One region of the Ruegeria sp. CDSB013 genome, then DNA from elsewhere that is predicted to be linked to it. Evidence: riboswitches for the same ligand, from Rfam matches in the RefSeq annotation. Region 1 holds a riboswitch; the other holds the start of a gene.
The links. A riboswitch is a leader RNA that binds a small molecule or an ion and turns the genes downstream of it on or off. The one in region 1 is predicted to bind cobalamin.
Positions count from the first base shown of each region.

Region 2: it holds a riboswitch for cobalamin, as region 1 does, so the genes downstream of both, AC2FJF_RS15150 (DUF1636 family protein) here and AC2FJF_RS23045 (metal ABC transporter ATP-binding protein) in region 1, are expected to answer to the same signal.

Region 1 covers NZ_JBXWPA010000021.1:8,903-14,384, reverse strand. Annotated here, with positions in the region: gene AC2FJF_RS23050 (acyltransferase family protein) at 1-1,200, opposite strand, end outside; cobalamin riboswitch at 1,509-1,719, shown strand; gene AC2FJF_RS23045 (metal ABC transporter ATP-binding protein) at 1,949-2,707, shown strand; gene AC2FJF_RS23040 (metal ABC transporter permease) at 2,700-3,602, shown strand; gene AC2FJF_RS23035 (metal ABC transporter solute-binding protein, Zn/Mn family) at 3,599-4,498, shown strand; gene AC2FJF_RS23030 (hypothetical protein) at 4,579-4,821, opposite strand; gene AC2FJF_RS23025 (LysR family transcriptional regulator) at 5,008-5,482, opposite strand, start outside.
Region 2 covers NZ_JBXWPA010000008.1:198,944-204,425, reverse strand. Annotated here, with positions in the region: gene AC2FJF_RS15160 (hypothetical protein) at 52-1,008, shown strand; gene AC2FJF_RS15155 (hypothetical protein) at 1,250-1,420, opposite strand; cobalamin riboswitch at 1,991-2,200, shown strand; gene AC2FJF_RS15150 (DUF1636 family protein) at 2,284-2,673, shown strand; gene cobW (cobalamin biosynthesis protein CobW) at 2,670-3,725, shown strand; gene cobN (cobaltochelatase subunit CobN) at 3,729-5,482, shown strand, end outside.

The DNA of each region.
Region 1 (5,482 bases):
CAAAATGTTGATGCCGCTGTTCGTATCAAACTTTTCTGCGTCGTACTGGCTGATGCGGTGATTATACCCAATGTGCATCCCCGCTGCGACCTCTCGATCCGTGTCGAAAACGCGTGTAGGGAAGCCTTGTCCGAGATACAGCGAAAGCCCAACAGCACACAGCGTTGCGGTCACTGCGGTGCACGAAACAACAAGGCGTGAAAGAGAGATCGCGTTTTTGTTGCGGAACGGTTGTTCGACAAAACGCCAGGTCAGATAGGGCAAAAGGAATGCAAATGGTATCAAGCTGGCAAGAAAATACGGGCTGGGTTCTTCAAAGCTAGCAATGCGCGCAAATGCGAAAATTGGTTGGTGCCAGAGATACAGGCTGTAGCTGATCAGGCCAATGCCAACCAGAATTCTGATGCTCGGCAGTTTGGCGACAAAAGTGCCTTCCTTTGCATAGAGGAGAACGAGCAAAGACCCGACGACCGGAACGGCTGTCAGGTATGACGGGTGTTGCATGGTCCCGTCAAAGATCACCATAGATGCAATCACCGCAATAAGGCCAAGTAGCGAAAGACTGTTGCTCGCTCTAACCTTGCGCCTATTTTCCCAACAGGCCCCCAATGCACCGAATCCGAGTTCCCAGGCGCGTGTATGCAGAAGATAAAATGTGCTCTCCGGGTGGGTTTGAACCAACAGTACGCTCGCCAGGAAACTGGACCCGATGATAGCCCAAACCAGCAGATCCGTTCTGTGTTTAAGTACCGGGTACAGGGCCATAAGCAAAAGCGGAAAAACTATGTAAAACTGTTCTTCAACTGCCAGGCTCCATGCGTGAACCAGAGGTTTGAACTCGGACGCGAGGTCCCAGTATCCACTTGTTAGCGTGAGAAGAACATTATTCAGAGAGAACATCGTGGCCACGACACTCTGGCCGAAGTTTTCCAGTGGATCGGGCAGCATGGTAAACCAAGCGATAGGAATACACACCAGTACGACGACACTCAGGGCAGGCAAGATCCGTCGGGCCCGACGCTCGTAGAACTTCAAAAGAAAGAAGCTATTTTTTCCAAGATCATCAAGGATAATAGAGGTTATTAGATATCCGCTGATAACGAAGAAAACGTCTACGCCTAAAAAACCTCCACTGAACAGGCTTATGCCGGAATGAAAAAGAACCACTGGTAAAACTGCAATGCTGCGAAGGCCATCAATTTCTTTCCGTTACAGCATTTAATCAAAACCCACTCTTGTATTTTGTGCTCGGGCCTGTGAGCTTTCGAAGCGCATCTGTCGTCAAGAGTGTGTCGAGGAACTTTGAGCCGCCGCAGCCAATCGAACAAAGTATTGGCAGGTTTATGCGTTCCGGTCGTTGCAAGACCCAGGCTGAAAACTTCTGAGTGAGCCCCGCGAAGTCACTGCCATTGCTAGCACCCTTATCGTAGAATTTTTTTGGCTGATTGGAGCCTGGTACAAATTGCCATCACCGATTGGTTCGCGCTCTTGTCGAATCAAATCAATTCGTATTTGGTCCACGTGATGGTTCCCGACTGTATTCTGCGGTCAGGGATAAAAGGGAATACGGTGCGGTTCTGTGAAAAGACCAATTCCGTGACTGCCCCCGCAACTGTAGGCGGCGAGCGACCCGAGATCGTCCACTGGGCAATAGCCTGGGAAGGATCGGGATAGCTTTGACCCGCAAGTCAGGAGACCTGCCATCCGAAATTTATGAACCTGGGCGGGGTGTCCCAGAGGGAGATGACAATGTTTCAAGCGGTCCGTACCGTGCACGAACTTGCGCTCGCTTTGCCCCTGTCCGAACACAGGAGGCGTTGCCGTTGTCATTGCAAAAAGCTGACACCCAAAGGGGTAAGTGCTTGACGGAATTTAGTGTTCCGGTGCTGGTCACGGGGGCTCTGGCGCTGTCGGCGATCTTGTGGCTCGCGATTTACGCGGTGATTTGATGTCGGCCGTTTTACAAATCCGAGATCTGACGTTGGGCTACCGCGACCTGACATTGTTTCACCGCCTCTCCATGGATATCGCGTCCGGGACAACCCTGGCCGTTCTTGGTGCGAACGGGTCGGGCAAGAGCACATTTGTAAAGATGCTGCTGGGCTTGATGGATCCGCTTTCGGGCAGTTTGACTTGGCCGCAGGGCCGTCCTGGTGACATCGGGTACCTGGCGCAGATGACCGAGTTCGACCGCCGATTTCCCATCCGTGTGAGGGATCTTGCCGCGATGGGTGCTTGGCGCGGGTTTGGTTATCGTACCGGGCTGGACGCCGCGGCACGTGACCGGATGGCCGCCGCGCTGGATGAGGCCGGGGTACTGGATATCGCTGACCGGCCTCTGCATATGCTATCGGGCGGGCAACTGCAGCGCGCGCTGTTCGCACGGGTTATCATGCAGGACGCGCCGCTGATCCTGCTGGATGAACCGTTTGCCGCCGTCGACCAAAGTACTGAGGCGCATCTGCTGTCGATTATACGCCGATGGCGCGATGAGGGGCGCGCGGTGGTTTTGGTGGTGCACGATCTTTCCTCGGTACTGGACTATTGCAGCCACGCGCTGCTTTTGGGCGGGCAAGAGGCGACCCATGGACCGGTGAATGACGTTCTGACACCAGACCGGCTGGTTGCACAAGGATACCTCTCGGAAAGTCAGGCGTCCTGGATGTTCCGTGGCACCCATTCAACAGCGGAGCACGCCAATGTATGACCTGATCGTCGAAATGTGGAGCTTTGCCTTCATGCGTCGCGCTTTTGTGGCAACCACGGTTTTGTCGGCTTCGGTCGCGCCGGTGGGGGCATTTCTTGTTCTGCGTCGCCTATCGCTGGCTGGTGAGGCCATGGCCCACGCGATTACCCCGGGCATCGTCATCGGCTTTGTCACGGCGGGCTTGTCAGTCATGTCACTGCTGGTCGGAGGGCTTATCGCGGGTGTTGGCGTCGCCATTTTGACCGCCTTTCTCGCACGCCGGACGATCCTGCGCAGCGATGCCAGCCTTGCCTCGCTGTATCTGATCGCACTGGCGGTGGGTATCTTTATTCTGTCTGCAGCAGGGTCCGCAGTCCCATTAAAAAGCTTCCTGTTCGGATCAATCCTTGGGATCGACGACGCGTCGATGATCCTTGTCGGAGGGGTGGCGACGGTAACATTGTTGGCATTCGCCGTTCTGCTTCGTCCGCTGATTGTCAGCACCTGTGATCCGGTTTTCTTCGAAACGCAGACGCGCCGACCGTGGTTGGTAGATCAGGGTTTTATGCTGCTGTTGGTTCTGAACCTGCTGGCCGCGTTCAAAACACTGGGAACGTTGATGGCCGTTGGCTTGATGATCCTGCCCGCAACTGCGGCGCGCTATTGGGCCAGTACGATCACCGGGCAACTGGTCCTGGGCTTTGTGTTTGCCTTGTCCAGTTGCTGGATCGGCCTGACCCTGTCCTACTTGTTCCCGGACACGCCGTCCGGCCCGGCGATCGTTTTGGTTGCCGGTGGGTTCTTTCTGTTCTCGGCTATTTTCGGTCCCCTTGGTTTTGGCAGACGGATGCGCAAACCGTCTGTTTCCAAAGACATCCCCATTGCCCAAATTCAACAAGAAGAGAGAGCACAATGACTCTTGTAAAGTCACTCTACGCCGGCATTGCCTCTGTGTCGTTTGCTTTGGCTGCATTGCCGGCCGTTGCGGCAGAAGACAACGTCAAGATCGTCGCTAGCTTTTCGATCCTCGGCGACATGGTCGAAGAGGTCGTGGGCGATCTGGCCACGGTTACGACAATCGTGGGCCCGGATGCGGATGCGCATGTGTATCAGCCTTCGGTTGCAGATGCGAAGGCCGTTGCCCGGGCGGATATCATCTTTGTCAACGGTCTGGGCTTTGAGACATGGTCCGATACCCTAATCGCTGAATCGGGCACTGACGCAACCGTGCACGTTGCCACCGACGGCATCACGCCTGTCACAGTCGAGGGCAAAATCGACCCCCACGCCTGGAATTCGCTGTCGAATGGCATGATTTACGTGACCAATGTCGCCGACGTGATGACAGAGGCGATGCCCGAGCACGCCGAAGAAATCGCTGCCAATGCCGCGGTCTATATCGCGCAGCTTGAGGCGCTGGATGTAGAAACCAAGGCAAAGCTGGCAGGTCTGCCCGCCAATCGCCGCACGGTTGTGACCGCACATGACGCATTTGGATATTTGGCAGACGCCTACGGCCTGACTTTCCTTGCGCCGGTTGGCATCGACACCGAAGCAGAGCCATCAGCCAAGGATCTTGCTGTTCTGATTGACCAACTGAAGGCGGATGGTGCTGCCGCGTTGTTTGTTGAAAACATCACAAGCCCCACTTTGATTCAGCAGATCTCGGATGAAACCGGAATCGTGATTGGTGGACGGCTGTTCTCGGACGCCTTGTCGGAACGGGGTAGCCCTGCCACCAGCTACCTTGCGATGTTCCAGCACAATCTGAACACTCTGCTGAATACACTTGGGAACGCAACCGCAAGCTAATTGGTCTTCAGGCACGAGGCGGTGCTTGATCCGCCGCCTCATACGGTGCTTTGGAACACTGGGTTTTGGGAAAACGTCGCTTAGTCCGGCTTCCAGCCGTCTTCGTATTCTCCCAAAGTACGGGAAAGATCCAATAGCGAGGCGAAAAATCTTGCGTAAACGTCCCGTGACATCATCGTCTTGTTGTCATCCAACACCTGCAAAAGATCGACAACGCCCGAGGCAAAGGCGTCATAGACCAACTGGTCCGCAGGCGTGGGGTCCAAGGTCCATATGTCGTGCGTGTTATAATACCCTGCGGGTTGGGGGTCGTCGTCTATCATGTGTCCGCCTCATTTTGATGCCGCACATGTAAGTGAGAGGAAGGCGAACGCTAGTGATGTGGCGGAAAGTCACAAGTATTTGGCGGTACAAAAAACGCGACCCCAACCTTGCGTTTCAGTGCTGATAGGAAGTGAAAAGCTTCGCTTCGACCACAACCGGCATGCATTGTGTCGACCGAGAAGTTGTCAGGGTTTCGAATGTTCGCTCTGCAATACTTCCAGAAACAGTTTGGTCACCCGCGTCGGTTCAGGTTGCTTTCTGGTCACTGCAGCAAACCGGGTTCGATATTGCGTTTCGCCTGGCAACACCATCCGCATTTTTTCCTGGTCCACAAAATCCTGCGCAAGATGATCAGGCAAATAACCTATGTATCGCCCCGACAGGATAAGTATGGCCAGCGCCTGCTCGCTTTGAACTTTTGCTGAACGTTGAAAGCCCAGTTGCTGACCGACAATGAGGTTCGGAGAGTTCACGCTGAGCCCAACATAATTGTACCTGAGTAGGTCACTGGTCCTGAGTTCCCGGTCCGGTATTTCGAACAGGGGGTGTTCCCGGCCGCAATACAGGAACATGTTCTCGCCATATAACGGCGCATAGTTCAGACTTGTCGAAGGGCGATGCAGCGCAATAATTCCGATGTCGAGCTGACCGCTGATAACC
Region 2 (5,482 bases), on a different contig from region 1:
TCATGTCGGAAAGTCTTCGATGCGATATCAACAAAACTAGCTAGGTTTCGAATGCCCAAAGAAGATTTTGCGAGTTTCATTGCCAAGCATCGCTTTAAACCACACGATCTTTTTGCATCCGTCTCAAAGGGTGTTACCACACAGGAGTTTCAATTAGCGAAGTGTTTCTCTCAAGTCGACCTACTGAGATGGGACTTTGGAGACGGTCAGCTCGCCGAGTTAAACCGAGCGCTGACGGTCGCAACATATATTGCAGAAAGCAGCACGGATCATCCAGAGGGTTTCGCCGCATACACTTCAAAGCTGCAAGAGGAATCGTGGAATTACGCATTGCGCTTTTCCCCTTACCATAAAGTTCATACCGCACTGGAGAACTTAGAAAGGGTGCATGCCGCAATGCTGGAAGCAAGCCTTGGTTTGAATGCGGCTACGGCAGGGATGGACACCGTTCTTGAGTTCAAGCGCTCAGATAACTCTGCGTATGCTCGAGAACAATCTAAGGCAACATCCAATCTTTTAACATTCTCTGCGCTTTATGCTTCATACGTAGATGTTTGCAGACGTATCCGAAAATACACCAAGCTGGAAAACAGTGAATCTTACACCCGGGGAATTGGAAGGGTAATCGGGAAGAACTCCGGCGCGCATAGTTTTGCCATGGGTCTAAGGAACTTTATTCTACATCATCATTTGGTGGAGCCTGGCATAACCATTTCGATGGGGGAAAGTCGCACGGTGCGACTGCTACTCGATTCAAACGCTTTGCTTTTCGCAGGTTTCAAGTGGAAAGCGGACGCTCGAGAATACATCCGTTCGGACAAAAAGCTGGATGCACTGAAAACGACCACCACTGTAGTCAAAGACGTTGCTAGACTTGTAAGGTTCCATCGGAAGATCGCAGAGAAACGACTACCGGAGGAAAAGTTCGCTCACGACACTTACCTTCACGAACGAACCAGGTTTAGACACCTCCAGAACGCGACGTTCGATCCGGGAGCAATTGTCTAACGGCGCTCAACTGTTTTAGCACGCGTTGTAAGCCCCAGCATTATGTCGGTGGCTCTAGACAGCTCCATTCCGGATGAAGAATTACGTATACAACTGACTACTCTGGCAAACCGGCATCAGAATCTTTCAAATGAAAAATGGCAGTTGTTGCCGACGAAATCGTGCAGCTATTGAAGCAGCGTTTAAGGTATCCGAACACCGGCTCATATCTTGACGGGCGGAAGGTCGAGTGACGGCGCATTCAGGCTGCGACGCGCCTGAAAGCAATCAGCGTTGCTGTGATCATTGCACCAAAATCCACTTGAACCAAAAATCGAGCATCATCCTTGATGGCGTTAAGCCAATGAACAATTTCAACCAACAATCCCGCAACATTCGCAAGCCCACGTACCGATAAAATCTCACTAAACAATTGTTATTTATTAAGAAATTTAATTCCTTTACGCAAGTTCGAAATTGGTACTCGCCTCCACTTCTTTTCAAACACTTAGCTTTCTGCGCTGCTTTCGCAAATCCGGGCGTATACACTTGGGTATCATGTTCCTACTGGCTTCTGGAACAGCATAACCGTCGCCGTTGATGTCCGGGGTTAAATGTCGAAGCGGTTTGAAAGTAATGCCACACGTGCCAAATCTTTTCCCGCGAACAAACGGCGCGACGCACAATGCGACAGTGGTAGAGGGATGTGCTTTGTCTTTGTCGCGCCTTTGCCCGCTTCCTTAATATTGCCCAAAGGTTCGCACAGAACGCGATTGCCCAAGGCGCGCCTGTTGCGATTGCCGGTCCAGCGATTCCGTTTACACAACCGCACTACCTGATTGCCAAGCCCGGAAGCGCTCAATCATCCGCGGCTGCGGGGCTGTTTTGCTCCTGGCTTCGTGATCGGATCGCATCGGATGCCGCTGACTGACTTCGGCTGGTCGCTTTTCTGACTTAACCGGTTTTCAATCCTCAGTCGTGCTTGACAAGCCCCCTGCCCGTGCCGCATGTCGCATGCGTTGGTGTCCATCCTCGGATGGATGAAAAGGGAATGTGCCAGCGATGTCATCGCCAAGCACAGCCGCCCCCGCGACCGTGACCGGAGAGGGTGCCCAAAGCCACTGGCCCAATAGGCCGGGAAGGCGGGACATCCGACAGGGCAAACGCTCTGACATCCGCAAGCCGGGAGACCTGCCAGCACCCGAAGTTGAAACCGGGCGGGGTGTTCCGGTGTCGGGTCCATGTCGCACACGTGGCCCGCATGAAACCCCGTCCCCCGTACAAAGGATTAGGGGGATGAGAGACGTGACCGAGACCGCACCAGTCGAATTGCTGGTCTGCACGACATGCCGCCGTGGGTTGCCCATCGAAGATGACGCTCAGCGACCCGGCACTTTGCTGCACACAGCGCTTGAACAGGCGGGCTTGCCTGACGGCGTGGACCTGAAGCCGGTGGAATGCCTGTCGAATTGTGATCAGGGATGTTCGATCGTTTTGCGTGGTGGCCCGTCCCGATGGACCTTCGTCTATGAAAACCTCGACGAGGCCGACCATGTCGAGACCATCGTCGAAGGCGTCACCAAATATCTGGCCGCTGAAGACGGTCTGGTGAAATGGCGTGAGCGCCCCGAGCATTTCCGCAAAAACTGTGCGGCCCGCATTCCCCCGATTGGAGCCCTGAAATGAGCAATCTTGAAAAACTTCCCGTCACCGTGATCACCGGCTTTCTGGGCTCGGGCAAGACCACGCTGGTCAAGCACCTGATGCAGAACCCGCAGGGCAAGCGTCTGGCTGTGGTCGTCAATGAATTTGGCGATGTTGGCGTCGATGGCGATATCCTGAAATCCTGCGCCATTCCGGATTGCCCGGCGGAAAACATCATGGAACTGGCCAATGGCTGCATCTGCTGCACCGTAGCCGATGACTTCATTCCGACCATCGAGGCACTGATGGCGCTGGAGCCGCGCCCCGATCACATTCTGATTGAAACCTCTGGTCTGGCGCTGCCGAAGCCGCTGCTGAAGGCGTTCGACTGGCCGGATATCCGTTCTAAGATCACCGTTGACGGTGTGATCGCTCTGGCCGATGCCGAGGCCGTCGCCGCCGGGCGCTTCGCTCCGAATGTCGAAGCCGTGGACGCCCAGCGCCTGGCTGACGACTCGATCGACCACGAAACGCCCCTGTCAGAGGTGTTCGAGGATCAGATCTCGTGCGCCGACATCATCCTGCTGACAAAACCCGATCTGGCGGGCGCCGAAGGTGTGGCGAAAGCCAAAGAAGTCATCGCCGCCGAAGCTCCGCGTCCGCTGCCAGTGGTCGAAGTCGCCGAAGGTGCCGTAGACGTGCGCGTCGTGCTGGGGCTGGAAGCGGCCGCCGAGGATGACATGGATGCCCGTCCGTCGCATCACGATGGCCATCACGACCACGAACACGACGATTTCGAAAGCATCATCGTCGAGTTACCTGAACAGACCGACCCGGCCCAACTGGTCGCCAATATCGAACGTCTGGCCAATGAGCTGAACATCCTGCGCGTCAAAGGCTATGCCGCCGTTCAGGGCAAACCCATGCGTCTGCTGGTGCAGGCCGTTGGTGCCCGCGTACGTCACCAGTATGACCGCCCGTGGGAACCCGGTGAAGAGCGCCGTTCGCGTCTGGTGGTCATCGCCGAACACGACGACATCAAAGAGGCCGCGATCCGCGATATCCTCGTGGGCGTGACCGAGGCCGCCGAGTAAGCCATGCACGTCGTCTTCCGCGAAAGCCACGGGCTCGAGGAAACCGAGACCCCGACCGATCTGGGCCAAAGTCCGGCGGATCTGGTGGTGCTGTCCTTTTCGGACAGTGACCTTGGTGCTTTCGCGGCGGGCTGGCATCGCGGTGGCGGGGCCGAAGGGCGAATGCCGACAATGCGGCTGGCCAACCTGACAGCACTGAAACACCCGTTGTCCGTCGACACTTATGTCGAGCAAACGCTCGAGGGCGCCAAGGGCATTCTGATCCGTTTGATCGGCGGCGTGCCTTACTGGTCCTATGGCTTGCAGCAAGTTCTGGCGCTGGCGCAATCCAAGGGGATCGCACTGGCCGTCCTACCTGCCGATGGGCGTGAGGATACGCGGCTGGATGATTACTCCACCCTGCCCGTCTCAACCCTGCGGCGGCTTGCGCATCTGTGTGACACCGGCGGCGAAGTCGCGGCGCAAGCGGCCTTGGCACAAATGGCGCTGGCGGCTGGGCTTTATGCCGGGCCGGTGATGGGCGCAAAGACCTTGCCAAAGTGCGGTGCGTGGTGCCCGGATCGTGGCGTAATCCCGGTCGAAACAGCATTCTCGAGCGACGCGAGGCGTATCCTCGTGACCTTCTACCGGGCTTATCTGACATCTGCAGACACCGCCCCGGTCGCAGCCCTGATCCGCCGATTGCGGGAACGCGGGTTCGAAGCAGTAGGCATGTTCGCCCCCTCGCTAAAAGCACCTGCCGCCGCCGATTGGCTGCGCGGGAACATCGCCGCCATTAAACCGTCGGCCATTATCAACGCCACTTCCTTCTCGGGCAAAGGCGCATCGGGTACATCGCCGCTGGACGCTGCCGATGTTCCGGTGTTTCAGGTTGCTCTCGCAACGTCCCGCCGCAAAGCCTGGGCCGAGGCGGAACGCGGTCTTTCGCCCGCTGATTTGGCTATGCACGTTGTCCTGCCTGAAGTGGACGGGCGAATTTCTGCAGGCATTGCCTCGTTCAAGGAACCGGGCAAGCGTGACCCGCATCTGGAGTATTCACGTTTTGCCCACCGGGCTGAACCGGAACGGATCGAGGCCATCATCGACCGTGTCGTCGGCTGGCTGAACCTGAACGACAAGCCCAAATGGGATCAGGTGCCCGCCTTGGTGCTGTCCACCTATCCCGGCAAGGATTGGCAGATGGCCCATGCGGTGGGCCTCGATGCTTTGGCCTCGGCCGAGGCGATGCTGGCCGACCTGCAAGGCGAAGGGTATGACACCGCTCCTGCCCAGCCGATTTCTGATACGTTGTTGGACGCGCGGATTACGTGGTCGCTTGGCGAATATCTGACTGCGCTAGCAGAATTGCCGGAACAACTGCGCGCAGACCTCGAAATCGTCTGGGGCAAGCCCGAGGATGATCCGGCCTTTGCAGATGGCGCGTTCCACTTCACCGCCCTGCGCCGCGGCAAGGCGTTGGTCGCGTTGCAACCTGAACGCGGCACGCCCGAGTTGCGTGATGACGATTATCATGACCTGTCGCGTACCCCGCGCCACAGCTACGTGGCCTTCTACCTTTGGCTGCGCAAAGGTCTTAGTGCGGATGCGCTGATCCATATCGGCGCGCACGGCACGCTGGAATGGCTGCCCGGCAAGTCGGTCGCGCTGTCCAACGAATGCTGGCCCGAAGCGCTGATCGGCGACCTGCCTGTCATTTACCCCTTCATCGTCAACGACCCTGGCGAGGCCGCGCAGGCCAAGCGCCGGATCGGGGCGGT